2 regions of the Roseibium algae genome follow, and region 2 is predicted to be linked to the other one. Evidence: predicted binding sites of a transcription regulator. Region 2 holds the regulator's gene; the other holds the start of a gene.
What was found. The regulator PhoB, encoded in region 2, activates phosphate uptake and scavenging genes when phosphate is short. The targets are predictions, from matches to a motif close to TGTCATNNANCTGTCAT.
Positions count from the first base shown of each region.

Region 1: a site for PhoB is predicted at 3,986-4,002, ahead of phnC (phosphonate ABC transporter ATP-binding protein). Genes of this name have one in related genera too.

Region 1 is NZ_JBAKIA010000004.1:476,804-484,501, forward strand. It holds gene V6575_RS08585 (TetR/AcrR family transcriptional regulator) at 1-579, shown strand, start outside; gene V6575_RS08590 (hypothetical protein) at 589-1,047, opposite strand; gene V6575_RS08595 (L,D-transpeptidase) at 1,171-1,764, opposite strand; gene V6575_RS23315 (LbetaH domain-containing protein) at 1,977-2,132, opposite strand; gene V6575_RS23320 (hypothetical protein) at 2,114-2,248, opposite strand; gene V6575_RS08605 (hypothetical protein) at 2,583-3,221, shown strand; gene V6575_RS08610 (DapH/DapD/GlmU-related protein) at 3,277-3,903, opposite strand; gene phnC (phosphonate ABC transporter ATP-binding protein) at 4,236-5,078, shown strand; gene phnD (phosphonate ABC transporter substrate-binding protein) at 5,132-6,052, shown strand; gene phnE (phosphonate ABC transporter, permease protein PhnE) at 6,164-7,012, shown strand; gene phnE (phosphonate ABC transporter, permease protein PhnE) at 7,024-7,698, shown strand, end outside.
Region 2 is NZ_JBAKIA010000002.1:227,708-235,405, reverse strand. It holds gene pstA (phosphate ABC transporter permease PstA) at 1-1,138, shown strand, start outside; gene pstB (phosphate ABC transporter ATP-binding protein PstB) at 1,163-1,951, shown strand; gene phoU (phosphate signaling complex protein PhoU) at 1,985-2,695, shown strand; gene phoB (phosphate regulon transcriptional regulator PhoB) at 2,736-3,431, shown strand; gene V6575_RS04730 (GcrA family cell cycle regulator) at 3,526-4,089, opposite strand; gene V6575_RS04725 (aspartate aminotransferase family protein) at 4,513-5,715, shown strand; gene argF (ornithine carbamoyltransferase) at 5,712-6,641, shown strand; gene V6575_RS04715 (Hsp33 family molecular chaperone) at 6,655-7,632, shown strand.

The DNA of each region.
Region 1 (7,698 bases), on a different contig from region 2:
CGTCCGAGCAAGCGGGATGAGTTGGTGCGGGAGGCTTTGAAGGTCTTCTATCAGGGGGGATTTCACGCCACGGGCATGGATGCGCTTGTGGTTGCTACCGGCATTTCAAAGACCACCATGTTCAAACACTTCAGTTCAAAGGAAGAACTGATCCTGGCGGTGCTGCGCCTGCGCGACGAGAACTTCCGAAACTGGATCATTCGCCGTACTTCAGAGCTTGGCCGCACACCACGTGAACAACTTCTGGCGCTTTTCGATGTCCTGGCGGAGTGGTTTGCCGAGCCGGATTTCCGAGGCTGCATGTTCATCAAGGCCTCAGCGGAATATCAGGAGCCGGATCACCCGGTCCATGTTCAGTCAGCTGAGCACAAGCGTTTGTTGTTTAATTATGTCAGATCACTGGCGATTGCTGCCGGTGCATTGAAACCGGACAGTATTGCCCGGCAGCTCCTGCTGTTGAAGGAGGGAGCAATCGTTGCAAAGCATATGGGGTATGAAGATGACCCTGCGAGCGATGCCAAATCTGCCGCACGCATTCTGCTCAGCCAAGCTTTTGGACCACAGGCGGCAGCGGCCTGAAATTGGGGCTTATTCGCTGCGGGGATGCCCAAGGTCTGCGGCCATTCGGTCCACATAAGAGATGATGGCTTCGATGTCGTCCTGGCTCAGGATGACTTCGTGAATGGTGGAGGGCAAGTGCTCGGGCCGCGGCTCGTCATCTTCAAGCCGGATGTGGGCCGGGTGGGGGTTGCGCGCCATGAAACTGTCAAAGCGATCATCCCAGTCTTTTAAAGCCACAATCATGATTTTGAATGAGGGGCTTGCCGAGGTTCCCGTGAAACGGTCCTTTTCGCTCACGATGTGGCAGCGGGCGCAATGAAGCTTCGACAGCTCCAGCCCGCGTTGCTCCAGCTGGTTGAGTGGTTCGCTACTGGCCGTCGTCGCCATCAATGACAGAACGGCAAGTGCGCTTAATCCAAGTGAGACCCTCATGGCGGGCATTGTCTTCACGGATGGCTGACGACTGCTTGTATGTTTCCACAGCATCCGGCTCTCCCTCTTTGGAGGCATTTAGCCAGAGAATTCCGCAGAGTGCCAGCTCGACTTTTCGTCTTTAAAAGCAAAAAGCCGACCCAGGGGCCGGCTTTTCATATTAGCAAATGCGAAGGTTCAGCGTTTGACGACGATCTTCGATCCAACCTTCACGTGGCTATAGAGGTGGGTAATGTCATCGTTGGCAAGCCGAATGCAGCCAGAGGATACGGCGCTGCCGATGGTCCAGGGCTGATTTGTTCCATGAACCCGGTATAAGGTGGAGCCGATGTAGAGGGCGCGTGCACCAAGTGGGTTGTTCGGGCCACCGGGCATATGGGCAGGAAGGATCCGTCCCTTGGCGCGTTCACGAGCGCGCATCTGTGCTGGAGGCGTCCAGCCTGGCCACTCGGCCTTGCGGGTGATGCGGTTCGTTCCAGACCACTGGAATCCGTCTTTGCCGACGCCGATGCCGTATTTCATGGCCTTTCCGCCTGGCAGCACATGATAAAGGCGGCGCTCATCCGTATCAACGACAATCGTTCCAGGGCTATAAGGACCGTCGTAGCTTACCTTTTTGCGCTTGACCGGCGACTTACCACCGTAGGATGGGCCGAATTGAACCCACTGCTTCTTGTCCGGGTCGAAAAACTTTCCGCCGGGTGTTGCCATGGCAATCCCGCTGACCATCGTAAACAGCAGCGTTACAACTGCCAGAATTCCTTTTCCCATGCCAATTCCCCCAGGCGATCTGTATAAACCAATAGATACATAAAACTACCCGAAGCCTAGGGAATAGGACTTTCTGTTGCGTTAACAATAGAATTGACCCGGGGGTATTTTTATGTGGTTAACGGTTTTATGAGGTGCTGGAACCGAGATTCTTGCAAGTGACGTTCGCGGGAAAAAGCCTTGATGGCAGCGCATCATAAGAAAACTGTAGCCTAGCTGTATTTCTCAATAAAAGCGTCGATCTCAAGACTGCGGAAGTCGGGTAGGCGGGCCTTCATGGTCGCATGATCCCAATCACACCATGCAATGTTTTGAATGGCATCGGCCTGGTCTTCTGTGAACTGCCGTTTCAGTTCCGTTGCAGCCACGTCGCCAACGATGGTGTAGGGAGCAACATCCTTGACACCACAGAGCCTGCTGCGACCACTGCGCTTGTGCCAATGGTCACACAGGCCAGGACATTCACACCATGCCCGATCCACACATCATGACCAAAGGTGACCCAGTCTTTCTTCGGCTTTCACCAAGACCTCCAGCCTGTGTACGAGTGTGACTTGCTGGGGAGAAGGAAATAGAGCCATGGACAGAATGATGTCAGAGAGAGAATAGTTTGATGGAATTATTGAAGTATTGAAAATTCAATCATTTAATACAGTGACTGGTAAAATAATAGGCCAGAGATACTGTTGCTTTGTTTTGATTGTGGAGGAAAATCGTTATTTGGAATATTTCTGTTCGGTGTATTGGTGTTTGAGCGAACCTTTTTCTGGATAGCGGGCACTTAAGTCTATCAACGTACCCAGAACCAAGGACTTTTCATGAAGTATTCAAAGCTGCACTCCAAGCTCAACAAGGCGACAATCCTATCGTTCAGAGAGTGGTTGAAAAAAAGGGGAAACGGCAATCAGTTCGATGCTCTTCTTCATGCTGCAAACCCTGAAAAAGTCTTTACTGGCTTTTTGTACGGAGATTCCGCAAAAACGGAGGGGTTTGACCCGGCACAATTGAAATCAATCAACGACATGAGGTTGGTGTCGCTGCAAGCGATTCACACAGAAACAAACAAGTCTCTAGACGACGTGACGGTGAAGGAACTCGTCCAGGATTCCTTTTTGCGCGGTGCCATCATAGATGTTTTGAAGGACTGGGACGAGCGTCTCGGAAACCTACACGGCCAATACAGGGGCAGCGATGACTTCTATAATCTGATGCACAAGAACATAAACGGTTCGAAGCTCGTGCAAGAAATGGATATGCCGAAAAAGTCCGAAAAGAATTTGGTCGCAGCGGCCGCCGCGCTAAAGACTGGAAACACGCAAGCAGCGACGAAAGCTGTGTCGGCAATCGTCAAGGAGCATGGCAAAGAGTTGCCGCCGAAATCGGGAGTTAAGGATCTGGTCGCAGCCATTGAGAAGAAATTGAAGAGTAAGAACGTCCTCAAGGTCCCGAATCTTTAGAATTAATGCTGATCAATAGGTGGGAAGTCCGGATCTGATCCGTAAAGGGTCTTGCTTACCGGTACTTCTCAATGAACGCATCGATGGGCAAATTGCGGAAATCGGGCAAGCGCTCTTTCAAATCCGCATGGCTCCAGTCCCACCAAGCAACATCCATGAGCCCTTGTTCCTGGGCATCGGTAAACCGGCGTTTGATCGGCTTGGCAGCGACGCCGCCAACAATCGTGTAGGGCGGCACGTCCTTGGAGACTACAGCTCCGGCGCCGACAATGGCGCCGGTGCCGATCGTGACACCGGCGAGCACCGTCACATTGTGTCCGATCCATACGTCGTGGCCGATGGTGACCCAGTCATCTTTGCGCCACTGGAAAAACTCTTCGTCGTCAGAGCCAAGGTCATAGGCCGCCGCGCGATAGGTGAAATGATGCTGTGAGGCGCGCCAGGTCGCATGATTGCCGGGGTTGATGCGAACGCGCCGGGCAATTGAGCAGAATTTGCCGATGGTGGACCAGACGACATCACCTTCCTGCACAATGTAGGAATAGTCGCCCATCTTGCTTTCCCGCATTTCCGTATAGGCACCAACTTCAGTCCATTCACCGAGGTCACAATTCAACACAACAGCATCGGGATGAATATTAGGGGTGGATGTCAGAGTGGGTTTGTTGGCAGGGGAGACCATTTCGCACCTTTGTACGGTTTCAAGTTGCGTGTGTTTCTGGTCCTGAATAGGCGCTCACGGTGCGGTCTGTCTTGACGATTAGATGATAGTTTCATGACGATCCTGCGTTTTGGTTTTATTCAAACGGATCTGTGCTGCGAATAATCTTCTGTATTCGCGGTGGAAAAAGGTTTCACGGCTTGTTTTCTACTTCGCGTAAAAATCAGGCTTCATGTCTTCGTCATTTAAAAGTCATTAAAACTTCAAGATCCCAAATCCTGACTGTCATTGGGCTGTAATATAACCGTGGCTCTTGTCGCTTCAGCAAACAACGACAGCGACAGGGCCTGCGGGTGATTCATTTCGAAAACGTCACGAAAACTTTCGGCGATCGCGCAGCGGTCAATAACGTCAGTTTTTCTATTGATAAACCGCAGATGGTTGGCATCATTGGTCGCTCCGGGGCGGGCAAATCAACGCTCTTGCGCATGATAAACCGTCTGACGCCAGCCACTTCGGGTCGCATCCTGTTCAATGGTGAAGATATTCTCAGCCTGAAGGGTGGCTCGATGCGCCGCTGGCAGCGTGATTGCGCCATGGTGTTTCAGCAGTTCAATCTGGTGCCTCGCCTTGATGTTGTGACCAACGTCATGCTCGGTCGGCTCAATGCACAGTCAACCTTCAAGAGCCTCTTCAACATATTTAGCGCCGAAGACGTGAACCGGGCGCTTGCTGCGCTGGATCGTCTCGGCATTGTGCAAGAAGCGACCAAGCGCGCCGAAGAGTTGTCCGGTGGCCAGCAGCAGCGCGTGGCGATTGCCCGGGCATTGACCCAGGAGCCGCATATGGTCCTGGCCGATGAGCCGATTGCCTCCTTGGATCCAATGAATGCGAAGATCGTCATGGACGCCCTTCGTGAGATCCACGAGCGCGATAATAAGGTCGTTATCTGCAATCTGCACACGCTTGATACGGCGCGTCATTACTGTGACCGGGTGATCGGCATGCGGGACGGCGTCATCGTGTTTGATGGCGCGCCTGAACTGCTGACCACAGATGTCGCCCGTGAGATTTACGGTGCAGACGAAAGCTTCAACGAGGCGGCAACATCCACCTCCATAGACACTCCGGGTCTGTCTGCCCGGCCAACAGATCCTGCCGGTGCGGTGACGCCGGTAGCTACGGCTGTGTTGTAAATCCAGTCGCTTTTCCCAGTCATCCATATCCATCCTTTTTGGGAGTGCCCCAGATGAACGTCGTTTCAAAGTTCGCCGCCCTGGCCGCGGTTAGCATGCTTGCCCTGAATGCAACTTCCGCAGTTGCTGCAGACAACATCACTGAATTCCGCATCGGCATCCTCGGCGGTGAAAACGCTTCCGATCGCCTTCGCGCATACACATGTCTTGAAGAGAAGACAGCTGAGCTGCTCGGCGTTCCAGTCAAGCTTTTCGCTCCAGCCGATTATAACGGCGTGATCGAAGGTCTCCTTGGCGGTAACCTCGACATGGCTTGGCTCGGTGCTTCCGGTTATGCCAAGGTATATCTGACAGATCCTGAAGCTGTTGAGCCTGTTCTCGTCAAGGTCAACAACGATGGCGGCTACGGCTACTACTCCATCGGCTTTTCTCGCGTCGACAGCGAAATCAATTCGCTGGAAGACATGAAGGGCAAAGTCTTTGGTTTTGGTGACCCGAACTCCACATCCGGTTACCTGATCCCGTCCATCGAAATTCCTAAGCTTGGCTACTCCATGAAACCGGGCGAATATTTCTCTGACGTCAAGTTTACTGGCGGTCATGAGCAGACCATCGTTGCGGTTGCCAATGGCGACATTGACGGCGGTGTAACCTGGGCCGATGGCCAGGGCGAATGGGAAGACGGCTACAACTCCGGTGCTCTGCGCAAGGCGTCTGATGCTGGCCTCGTTGACATGACTGAAATTCACGAAATCTGGCGTTCGCCAGTAATCCCTGAAGGTCCGGTTGTTCTGTCCAAGAAGCTGCCTGAAGACGTGAAGCTCAAGATGGTCGGTCTTATGGCCAGCCTGAAGTCCATGGACGAAGAGTGCTTCTACGGCGTTGCTGCTGGCGAAGCCAAGGGCTTCATGCCGATCACGCATGCTGCTTACGAAAGCATCGTTGCTGCGCGCGAAGCCAAGAGCAAAAACTAAGGCTAACGCCTGATGTTGAGACGCGGGTCGGTTCTCCGGTCCGCGTCTTGACTTTAAGTACTGCGCTTCGATCCCAACGCTTTTAACAAACGCTTACAAAGGTACTTCGAAATGGCCGTTGCAGCTCTTGAACAGGAAATCCTGTCGATGCGCAAACGGCGTCAGTTGTATTCCATGATCGGAATTTTGCTGCTCGTCGCCGTCCTCGCTTCCGGTTATTCAAAGTCCAACGCGATGAATTCCGGTGGCTTCACGCAAGGGCTGTCCAAGTTTTTCGATTATCCCAGCGAGATCGTTGCGGAAGCCTGGAATGCTGGTCCGGCCTTCTTTGGTCTGATCATCCATTTTCTGCCTTTCATGCTGGAAACCTTGAATATTGCCGGTGTCGCGACGCTGATCGGCGGCGCGCTCGCAGTCGTCCTGGCGATGGCCTCGACCCGTAATGTTGACAGCTACGGCCCCTTGATCCCGGTTGTTCGCCGCATGATGGACATGATGCGGGCGTTCCCGGAACTGATCATCGCCCTGTTCCTGATTTTCGTCCTCGGCTCTAGCCCGATCCCGGCGATGATCGCAGTCGCGTTTCATACAGCCGGTGCGCTGGGCAAACTATTCTCCGAGGTCAACGACAACATTGACCGCAAGCCGATTGAAGGTCTCTCTGCCTGCGGAGCCAGCTGGTTGCAGCGGATACGCTATGCCGTGCTGCCACAGGTTGCGCCGAATTACCTCAGCTATTTTCTGCTGCGCTTTGAAATCAACGTGCGCGCCTCCGCCATTCTCGGCTTTGTCGGGGCAGGGGGCATTGGCGCTGAGCTCCGCCGGACGATTGGGTGGGGCAAGGGCTCTGGTGATGAGACTGCCGCGATTTTCGTTCTACTGTTCGTCACCATCATGATCATCGATCAGACGTCTTCCTATCTGCGCGGCAAGCTTGTCGGCGCAGGCCGGGCACATTGAGGGGCTCTGACATGACCACAGCGACGCTTCAACACAGTATCGACAGCGCTACCGTTCTGGGCCAGATCCGCAAACGGACCGCCTTTGCCATCGGTTTGCCGTTTATTGTCCTAGCCTATTTTGCCTACACTTGGTTTGCCTTTGATGTGCCAACACTGCTGGAACGAGCCCAGCCGAACCGGGCTGTGATCCTGGCGACTGATGCGGTCGCCTATAAGGTTCATGTCACAAAGGACATGCGCCGGGGCGGTCTGTCTGTCGCCATTGAGGGCGAGCGAACCGCAACCTTTCCCGAGGGAACGGCACCTGACTGGGTGGACATTGACGGCGACAACGCTGTCATTGATCTCAGCGATGGTTATCTGATCGAGATCGTCGGCAAGACGATGAATTTCACCGTACCGGATTATGGCATCATCAAGGTGACAGCCACAAAGACCGGCGTTGAGACCGTTCTACCAAGTGGACCAGTGCCTGACTGGGTCAAGGATGATCCGCGCAAGTTCGATGCCCGTCCTACGCTGGATCGTCGTGTCCAGGTGACCAAGACCAAGATCGAAGTGCATAATTATTTCGGCGGATGGGAGAACTTCTGGTTCGCCTTCAATTCACCGCTGCATGGCAAATCCTTCGGCGAGCTTGTCAGCCTTGCCATGAGCAGTAACCGCATTGAAGCGGACCGGTCC
Region 2 (7,698 bases):
CCAGACTTTCATCTCGTTGGATGTGACTTTGGACAAGGCAAAGATCGAAAAGGCTGAAGCATCAATTGTGAAGACGTCCAAATATCGGGCCATGATCGCAGGTTCCCTGCGAGAAAAACTGGAAGAAAAGGGCGTTAAAACAGATATGAAGGACAAGGATCTCTTGAAGATCATGTCCTCAGGTGCCCCAGCTACAGTTCGTGAATTTGTCTTGGCAAATCCGGACAAGATCGGCTCGACAGCTCAATTCAATCTAGTGGCGTCTTCTCGTGTCGATGGCTATATGAAAGGCCGGGTAACGCGCGAAGATCTGGTCAACGACAAGAACCTGAATGCCGTGCATCTCGACATTGTCGACAAGTTGCGGGAAACGGCAACTGTGGTGAAGCGCTTCAATTGGCAATTCATCTTGGGTGCAGATGCATCGGACTCACGTCCTGAACAGGCTGGTATCGGGGTCGCAATGATCGGCTCCTTCTACATGATGCTGGTAGTCTTGCTCTTGGCTCTACCGATTGGCGTCGCAGCCTCCATCTACCTGGAAGAATTTGCTCCCAAAAACCGGATCACTGATCTGATTGAGGTGAACATCTCGAACTTGGCTGCTGTTCCATCCATCGTATTTGGTATTCTGGGTCTTGCGGCGTTCATTCAGTTCGCTCACTTGCCTCAGTCGGCGCCTCTCGTCGGTGGACTGGTCCTCACCTTGATGACACTTCCGACCATCATCATTTCGACGCGTGCATCTCTGAAATCAGTGCCGCCGAGTATTCGAAGTGCGGCGCTTGGAATTGGGGCATCCAAGATGCAGTCGGTCTTCCACCATGTTCTGCCACTTGCAATGCCAGGTATCCTCACAGGGACGATCATTGGACTTGCACAGGCCCTGGGTGAAACAGCTCCACTTCTTCTCATCGGGATGGTTGGCTTTATTGCCTCCGAATTCCCTGATGGGGTTGTGTCTGGATTTTTGTCGCCGAACTCTGCAATGCCTGCCCAGATTTACGAGTGGGCAAAGCGTGCGGATCCGGCTTTCTATGAACGGGCCTGGGGTGGGATCATCATCCTGCTTCTGTTCCTCATGACAATGAATGTTGTCGCGATCATCCTGCGTCGCAGGTTTGAGCGCCGCTGGTAAGGAATGAGCGTCACCATGAGTGAGATGCCTAGAGATATAGAGACCGCCGAGATGACTGAAACGAAAATTTCTGCCAGTAAAGTGCAGGTTTATTACGGTGATACCCACGCAATCAAGGATGTCAGCGTTGACATCGAGGCACGTGCAGTTACGGCGTTTATCGGTCCGTCCGGTTGCGGTAAATCCACGTTCCTGCGTTGCCTGAACCGGATGAACGATACAATTGATATTTGCCGCGTTGAAGGCGACATCAAGATTGATGATGAGGATATTTATGATCCGAAAGTCGATCCGGTGCAGTTGCGCGCCAAGGTTGGAATGGTGTTTCAGAAGCCGAACCCTTTCCCAAAATCAATTTATGACAATGTTGCTTATGGGCCGCGGATCCATGGTCTGACACGCAAAAAGTCTGAGCTCGACGAAGTCGTTGCATCCAGCTTGCAGAAAGCTGGTCTTTGGAACGAAGTGAAAGATCGTCTGGATGGACCGGGAACGGGGCTGTCAGGTGGCCAGCAGCAACGCCTGTGCATTGCGCGTGCCATTGCGGTAAGCCCGGAAGTCATTCTGATGGATGAACCGTGCTCGGCACTTGATCCGATTGCCACTGCAAAGGTGGAAGAGCTGATCGATGAACTGCGGGCGAATTTTACGATTGTTATCGTGACCCATTCGATGCAGCAGGCGGCTCGTGTGTCTCAACAGACAGCTTTCTTCCATATGGGAAATCTGGTTGAAGTGGGCGCGACGCAGGATATTTTCACCAACCCGCAAGACAAGCGCACCCAGGATTACATCACGGGCCGCTTCGGCTGATTTTGTTGACACGGGTATGGAAAGGGAACTGAGATGACCGAACATACGGTATCTGCATATGGCGAAGAACTTACCACTATTGCTGGTCTGATCGCCGAAATGGGTGGCCTGGCCGAGGATATTGTCAGCAACGCGGTTTCTGCTTTGATGAGGCAGGATCTGGAGCTTGCCCAGGAAACCATCTTGAAGGATGCCAGGCTGGATGAGCTTCTGCTTGATATCGAAATGCGCAATGTTCAGGTGATCGCACGACGTCAGCCGATGGGCCAGGACCTTCGTGAGATCATGGCTGCTGGCCGTATTGCAAACGATCTGGAACGGGTCGGCGACATGGCGAAAAATGTTGCCAAGCGTGTGATTGCGATGGATGCAGGTCTTAAGTCCAAAACACTGTCAATCGGTGTTGAGCACATGACAGAGCTGGCTTTGTCTCAGCTCAAAAACGTGCTGGATGCCTATACCCGCCGGAATGCTGAAGAAGCTCGTCTTGTACGGGACCGGGATAGCGAAGTTGATGCGATCTACACCTCGTTGTTCAGGGAGTTGCTGACCTACATGATGGAAGATCCGCGCAATATCACTCAGTGCGCTCATCTTCTGTTTTGCGCGAAGAACATCGAGCGCATCGGCGATCATGCCACCAACATCGCAGAGAATGTTTTCTACATGGTCACAGGTGACCGCCTGACCGAAGATCGTCCACGCATGGACGAAACGGGTGTCATGGACAAAGAAGACGCCTGATATCAGTACGTCAGGCGGGAATGGTTCGGAGTAAACTGGAATGCCTAAGGTACTCATCGTTGAAGACGAGGAGCCGCTCAGCCTGTTGCTGAGATACAATTTGGAAGCAGAAGGCTACACAGTCGATTCCTGCATGCGCGGAGACGACGCTGAAGTTCGTCTCCGTGAAAGTGTACCTGACTTGTTGCTACTTGATTGGATGCTGCCGGGCATTTCCGGCATTGAGCTATGTCGGCGCCTGAGAATGCGCGAAGAGACTGAACGCTTGCCGGTGATCATGCTGACTGCTCGCGGCGAGGAAGCCGAGCGTATTCGTGGCTTGTCTACGGGGGCAGATGACTATGTGGTCAAGCCATTCTCCGTGCCGGAACTGATGGCGCGGGTCCGGGCCATCTTGCGCCGGGCAAATCCTGAAGTTGTATCTTCGATGCTGCGTTCTGGTGATATTGAGCTGGATCGGGAAACTCACCGTGTGCGGCGCAGCACCAAGGAAATCCATCTGGGGCCAACGGAGTTTCGGCTTCTGGAATTCCTAATGACGTCGCCTGGGCGCGTGTTCTCTCGTGAACAGCTTCTTGATGGGGTCTGGGGCCACGATGTCTATGTGGATGAACGGACCGTTGATGTTCATGTCGGGCGTTTGCGCAAGGCGTTGAACCGTGGCAAGGCGAAAGACCCAATCCGCACTGTGCGCGGTGCTGGTTATGCCTTCAACGATCAGTTCGCCCTTGCCTGAGGCCTGAACCTCAGTATCTTGCTATTGCCAAATAAAAAGCCCGCCGAATTCGGCGGGCTTTTTTAATCTCTGATCGCCTTAAAACTGCAAAGCTCTAGGAAGCGCGTGCAGCAGCAATTGGGGCGGAAACAGCCAACGGCTTATTGTTATTATTGCGTCGCCGATCACTCACAGGTTGATAAGCAATTTTGCAATGATGGGCGCAATAAGGAACGTTTGCATCTGAAACCCGACCGCAGAAATAGAAATCGTCGGTGCTCGGATCTCCGATTGGCCATTTGCAAGTCCGTTCTGTCAACGACAGTATCGTTGCACGTTCTGACATCGGTACCAGCTCAGCAATAAGCTCGATTTCCGGCTCTGGCTTTGCAACAGGAGCAGGTGCACTTTCCATCTTCAAGGCAGTTGCACCCTGAGACTGTGGTTGCGGTGTACCTGTTCTTCCTGGTGATGCAGGTGCAGCCGAGCCCGCGCGTGGCCGACGCGGCTTGGATGCAGGCGATGGTGCCTTTGCACGGCCCGAAAGCCCAAGGCGATGAACTTTTCCGATAACTGCATTGCGTGTCACGCCGCCGAGTTCGCCCGCAATCTGACTTGCGCTATGGCCTTCGGCCCAGAGCTTTGACAAAAGCTCCACGCGTTCATTCGTCCAACTCATTTTGCCGCACCCCGTATGTTCAGTGGCGAAAAACCACGAAGCATTAACCAAGTGTTAAGGCACACTCATGCGTGCCAGTAGTGGCATATTTAGTGCCATAAAGTGATTTGCTACACGACATGTCGTGCTTTACTCATCGGACATTACAATATCGGTGAAAGTTGAGGCAAGGTTTCGGGGGGATTCAGATGGGGATGAACCAGCTTTTCCCCAGAATAGCCAATTTGCCTATGTGCGAATGCAATTGGCTGAAACCTGCCAATTGCATTGACAGCGAGCCGGGGAACAGGTGTATAAGCTTTTATGACATGCGCGTGCCGCCTTTTCCGGGCGGCATGTTTCGTTTTAGGGCCTTTATTGGTCAGGTTCCGGAATAAACAGCGCATGGCATAAAGGTTTTTCTCTCCACGGGAGTTTAAGGAAATGTCGGCGTCTGCGCTGTTTGGAACTTACGCAAGATCGGGCCTGGAATTCGATCATGGTGAAGGTGTCTGGCTGGTAGCGAGTGATGGCCGACGATTTCTGGACTGCGGATCCGGGATTGCCGTCAACGCGCTTGGGCATAGTCATCCGCATCTGGTCGAGGCGCTGAAGGCTCAGGCTGAAAAGCTTTGGCACACGTCCAATCTGCACAGTCCTCCGGGGGGAAACCGTCTCGGAAGTCGCCTGGCTGAGGCAACGTTTGCGGATCGTGTGTTCTTTACAAACTCTGGGGCTGAGGCGATGGAAGCTGCGATCAAAACCGCGCGCCGCTATCAGTATGACAAGGGACACCCTGATCGATATCACATCGTGACCTTTGAAGGTGCTTTCCATGGGCGGACCATCGCGACAATCGCAGCTGGTGGTCAGGCAAAGTATATGGAGGGTTTTGGCCCAAAGGCTCCTGGTTTTGACCAGGTTCCAGCTGGTGATCTGGAGGCCTTAAAAGAGATCGTTGGTCCGCAAACAGCAGCCATTGCAATTGAACCAATCCAAGGTGAAGGCGGCATCCGCGAGATCCCAACTGAGTTTTTACGTCAGCTTCGTAAGCTCTGCGACGATGAAGGCATCTTGCTGATCTTTGACGAAATCCAAACGGGTGTTGGTCGGACAGGTAAGTTGTTTGCGCATGAATGGTCCGGTGTGATGCCGGACATCATGGCGGTTGCCAAGGGCATCGGCGGCGGTTTCCCAATGGGTGCGTGTCTCGCAACGGAAGAGGCCTCGTCGGGCATGGTGCCTGGAACGCACGGCACGACCTTCGGCGGTAATCCTCTTGCGATGGCTGTCGGCAATGCAGTGCTTGATGTGATCCTGGCCGATGAATTCCTGGATACGGTGAAGTCGAAGGGTCTCAACTTCAAGCAGAAGCTGGCCGGTCTCGTCGATGGGCATCCTGATGTCCTGGAGGAAGTGCGCGGTTCTGGTTTGATGCTCGGTCTGAAGTGCGTTGTACCCGCTGGAGATTTCGTCGCAATGGCACGCGAACAAGGGCTTCTGGCGATCCCCGCTGGCGATAATGTGGTGCGGATCATGCCTCCGCTGACGATCTCGGATGAAGAGATTGCAGAGGCTGTTAAGCGGCTCGAGGCCGCTGCCACGTCACTTGAACAAACATTGAAACTTGAAGGGGCGGCAGAATGACCAGCACCGGTATGTCGCGGAATTTTCTGGATCTGACCGAATTTGGCGGAGACGAACTGCGCCACATTCTAGACGTCAGCAAGCGTCTTAAAAAAGACCGCAATGGTATTCGTCGGGGCGAGGGGCCTTTGGCGGGTAAAGTCCTGGCGATGATTTTTGAGCAGCCATCGACCCGTACACGTATTTCCTTTGACGTTGGCATGCGCGAGCTTGGCGGCGAAACCTTGATGCTCACGGGTGCAGAAATGCAGCTCGGGCGGGGCGAGACAATCGCGGACACAGCCAAGGTTCTGTCGCGATTTGTTGATGCGGTTATGATCCGGATCCTGAGTCATGACGATCTGACAGAACTTGCGGCCAATGCGACCATTCCTGTTATCAATGGTTTGACCAAAGTGTCTCATCCTTGTCAGATCATGGCAGATCTTTTGACGTTTGAAGAGCATCGTGGCTCAATCAAAGGCAAGTCGATTGCCTGGAGCGGCGACAGCAACAATGTGCTGGCGTCCTGGGTGCATGCGGCTCCGCGCCTCGACTTTGAACTGCGCATTGCAACACCTTCGGAATTGGCCCCGCCAACCGATCTGATTGAGAAGGCGCGCGCAGAAGGGGCGTCGATCGTTGTGACTGACGATCCATTTGAAGCGGTCAAAGGCACCGATTGTGTGGTGACAGATTGTTGGGTTTCCATGGGCGACGACGATGACACAACGCGGCACAATCTGCTTGGTGCCTATCAGGTCAACCAGCGTTTGATGTCGGAAGCCAATGACAAGGCACTCTTCATGCATTGTTTGCCCGCGCACCGCGGCGAAGAAGTGAGCACTGAAGTTATGGATGGTCCGAACTCAGTGGTTTTTGACGGCGCAGAAAATCGTCTACACGCACAAAAGGGCATTCTTGCCTGGTGTTTTGACGCTGTGTGAAAGGCGTAAGAACTTGGCATTAGATCTTGAGGAATTCGGCGTAACCCCTGCCGGGCAGGATGCGGTGCGCCCGTTTGCTGTCGAAGGGCTGGATGTTCGTGGCCGCGCGGTGACGCTTGGACCCGTCGTCGACGCCATTTTGGAACGTCATGGATATCCTGAGCCGGTCTCACGCCTTCTTGCAGAAGCGATTGTTCTGACAAGTCTGCTCGGCACCTCCCTGAAGTTTGAAGGCAGGTTTACCCTGCAGACACAGACGGATGGTCCGGTGTCGATGCTTGTGGTTGATTTCGTTTCGCCAGATGCAATTCGCGCTTATGCAAGCTTTGATGAGGCCAAGGTTGATGTCTTGGTCGAAGCCGGGCATGCCCGTCCCGAAGAGCTTCTTGGCCGGGGGCATCTGGCCATGACGATTGATCAGGGCAAGCACATGCAGCGCTACCAGGGGCTGGTTGAACTTGACGGCATATCGCTTGAAGAGGTGGCGCGGCGCTATTTTGCCAGATCCGAGCAGATCCCGACTGAAGTTCGCCTCGCTGTTGGCGAGCTTTTCACTCGCACTGACGGCAGTGCCCCAAACCACCGTTGGACGGCAGGCGGCATCATGGTGCAGTTTCTGCCAGAGGCCCCTGAGCGTATGCGACAGGCTGATCTTGACCCTGGTGATGCGCCCAAGGGCGCTAGGCCCCATGAGTTTGATATTGACGATGCATGGGTTGAAGCCCGTGCACTTGTCGAAACAGTCAAGGATGTGGAGCTTACGGATCCTGAAATTACCGTCGAGCAGCTTTTGTTCCGCTTGTTCCATGAACGTGGCGTGAGGCTCTTTGATCCTCAAGGGATCTCTGACAAATGTCGTTGCTCCCGGGATCGGGTTGCTGGGATTATGTCGAACTTCAGCGCGGAAGAAGTCGAGCAGATGAAGGTCGACGACAAGATTGTCGTGAAATGCGAGTTTTGCAGCGCAATCTACGAATTCGACGCGACTTGAGGTGCCGCATCTTGGGTAAGCTTTTGTTTCCATGTGTATCTAGGCTTCATCTTGCGACGGTTCGTT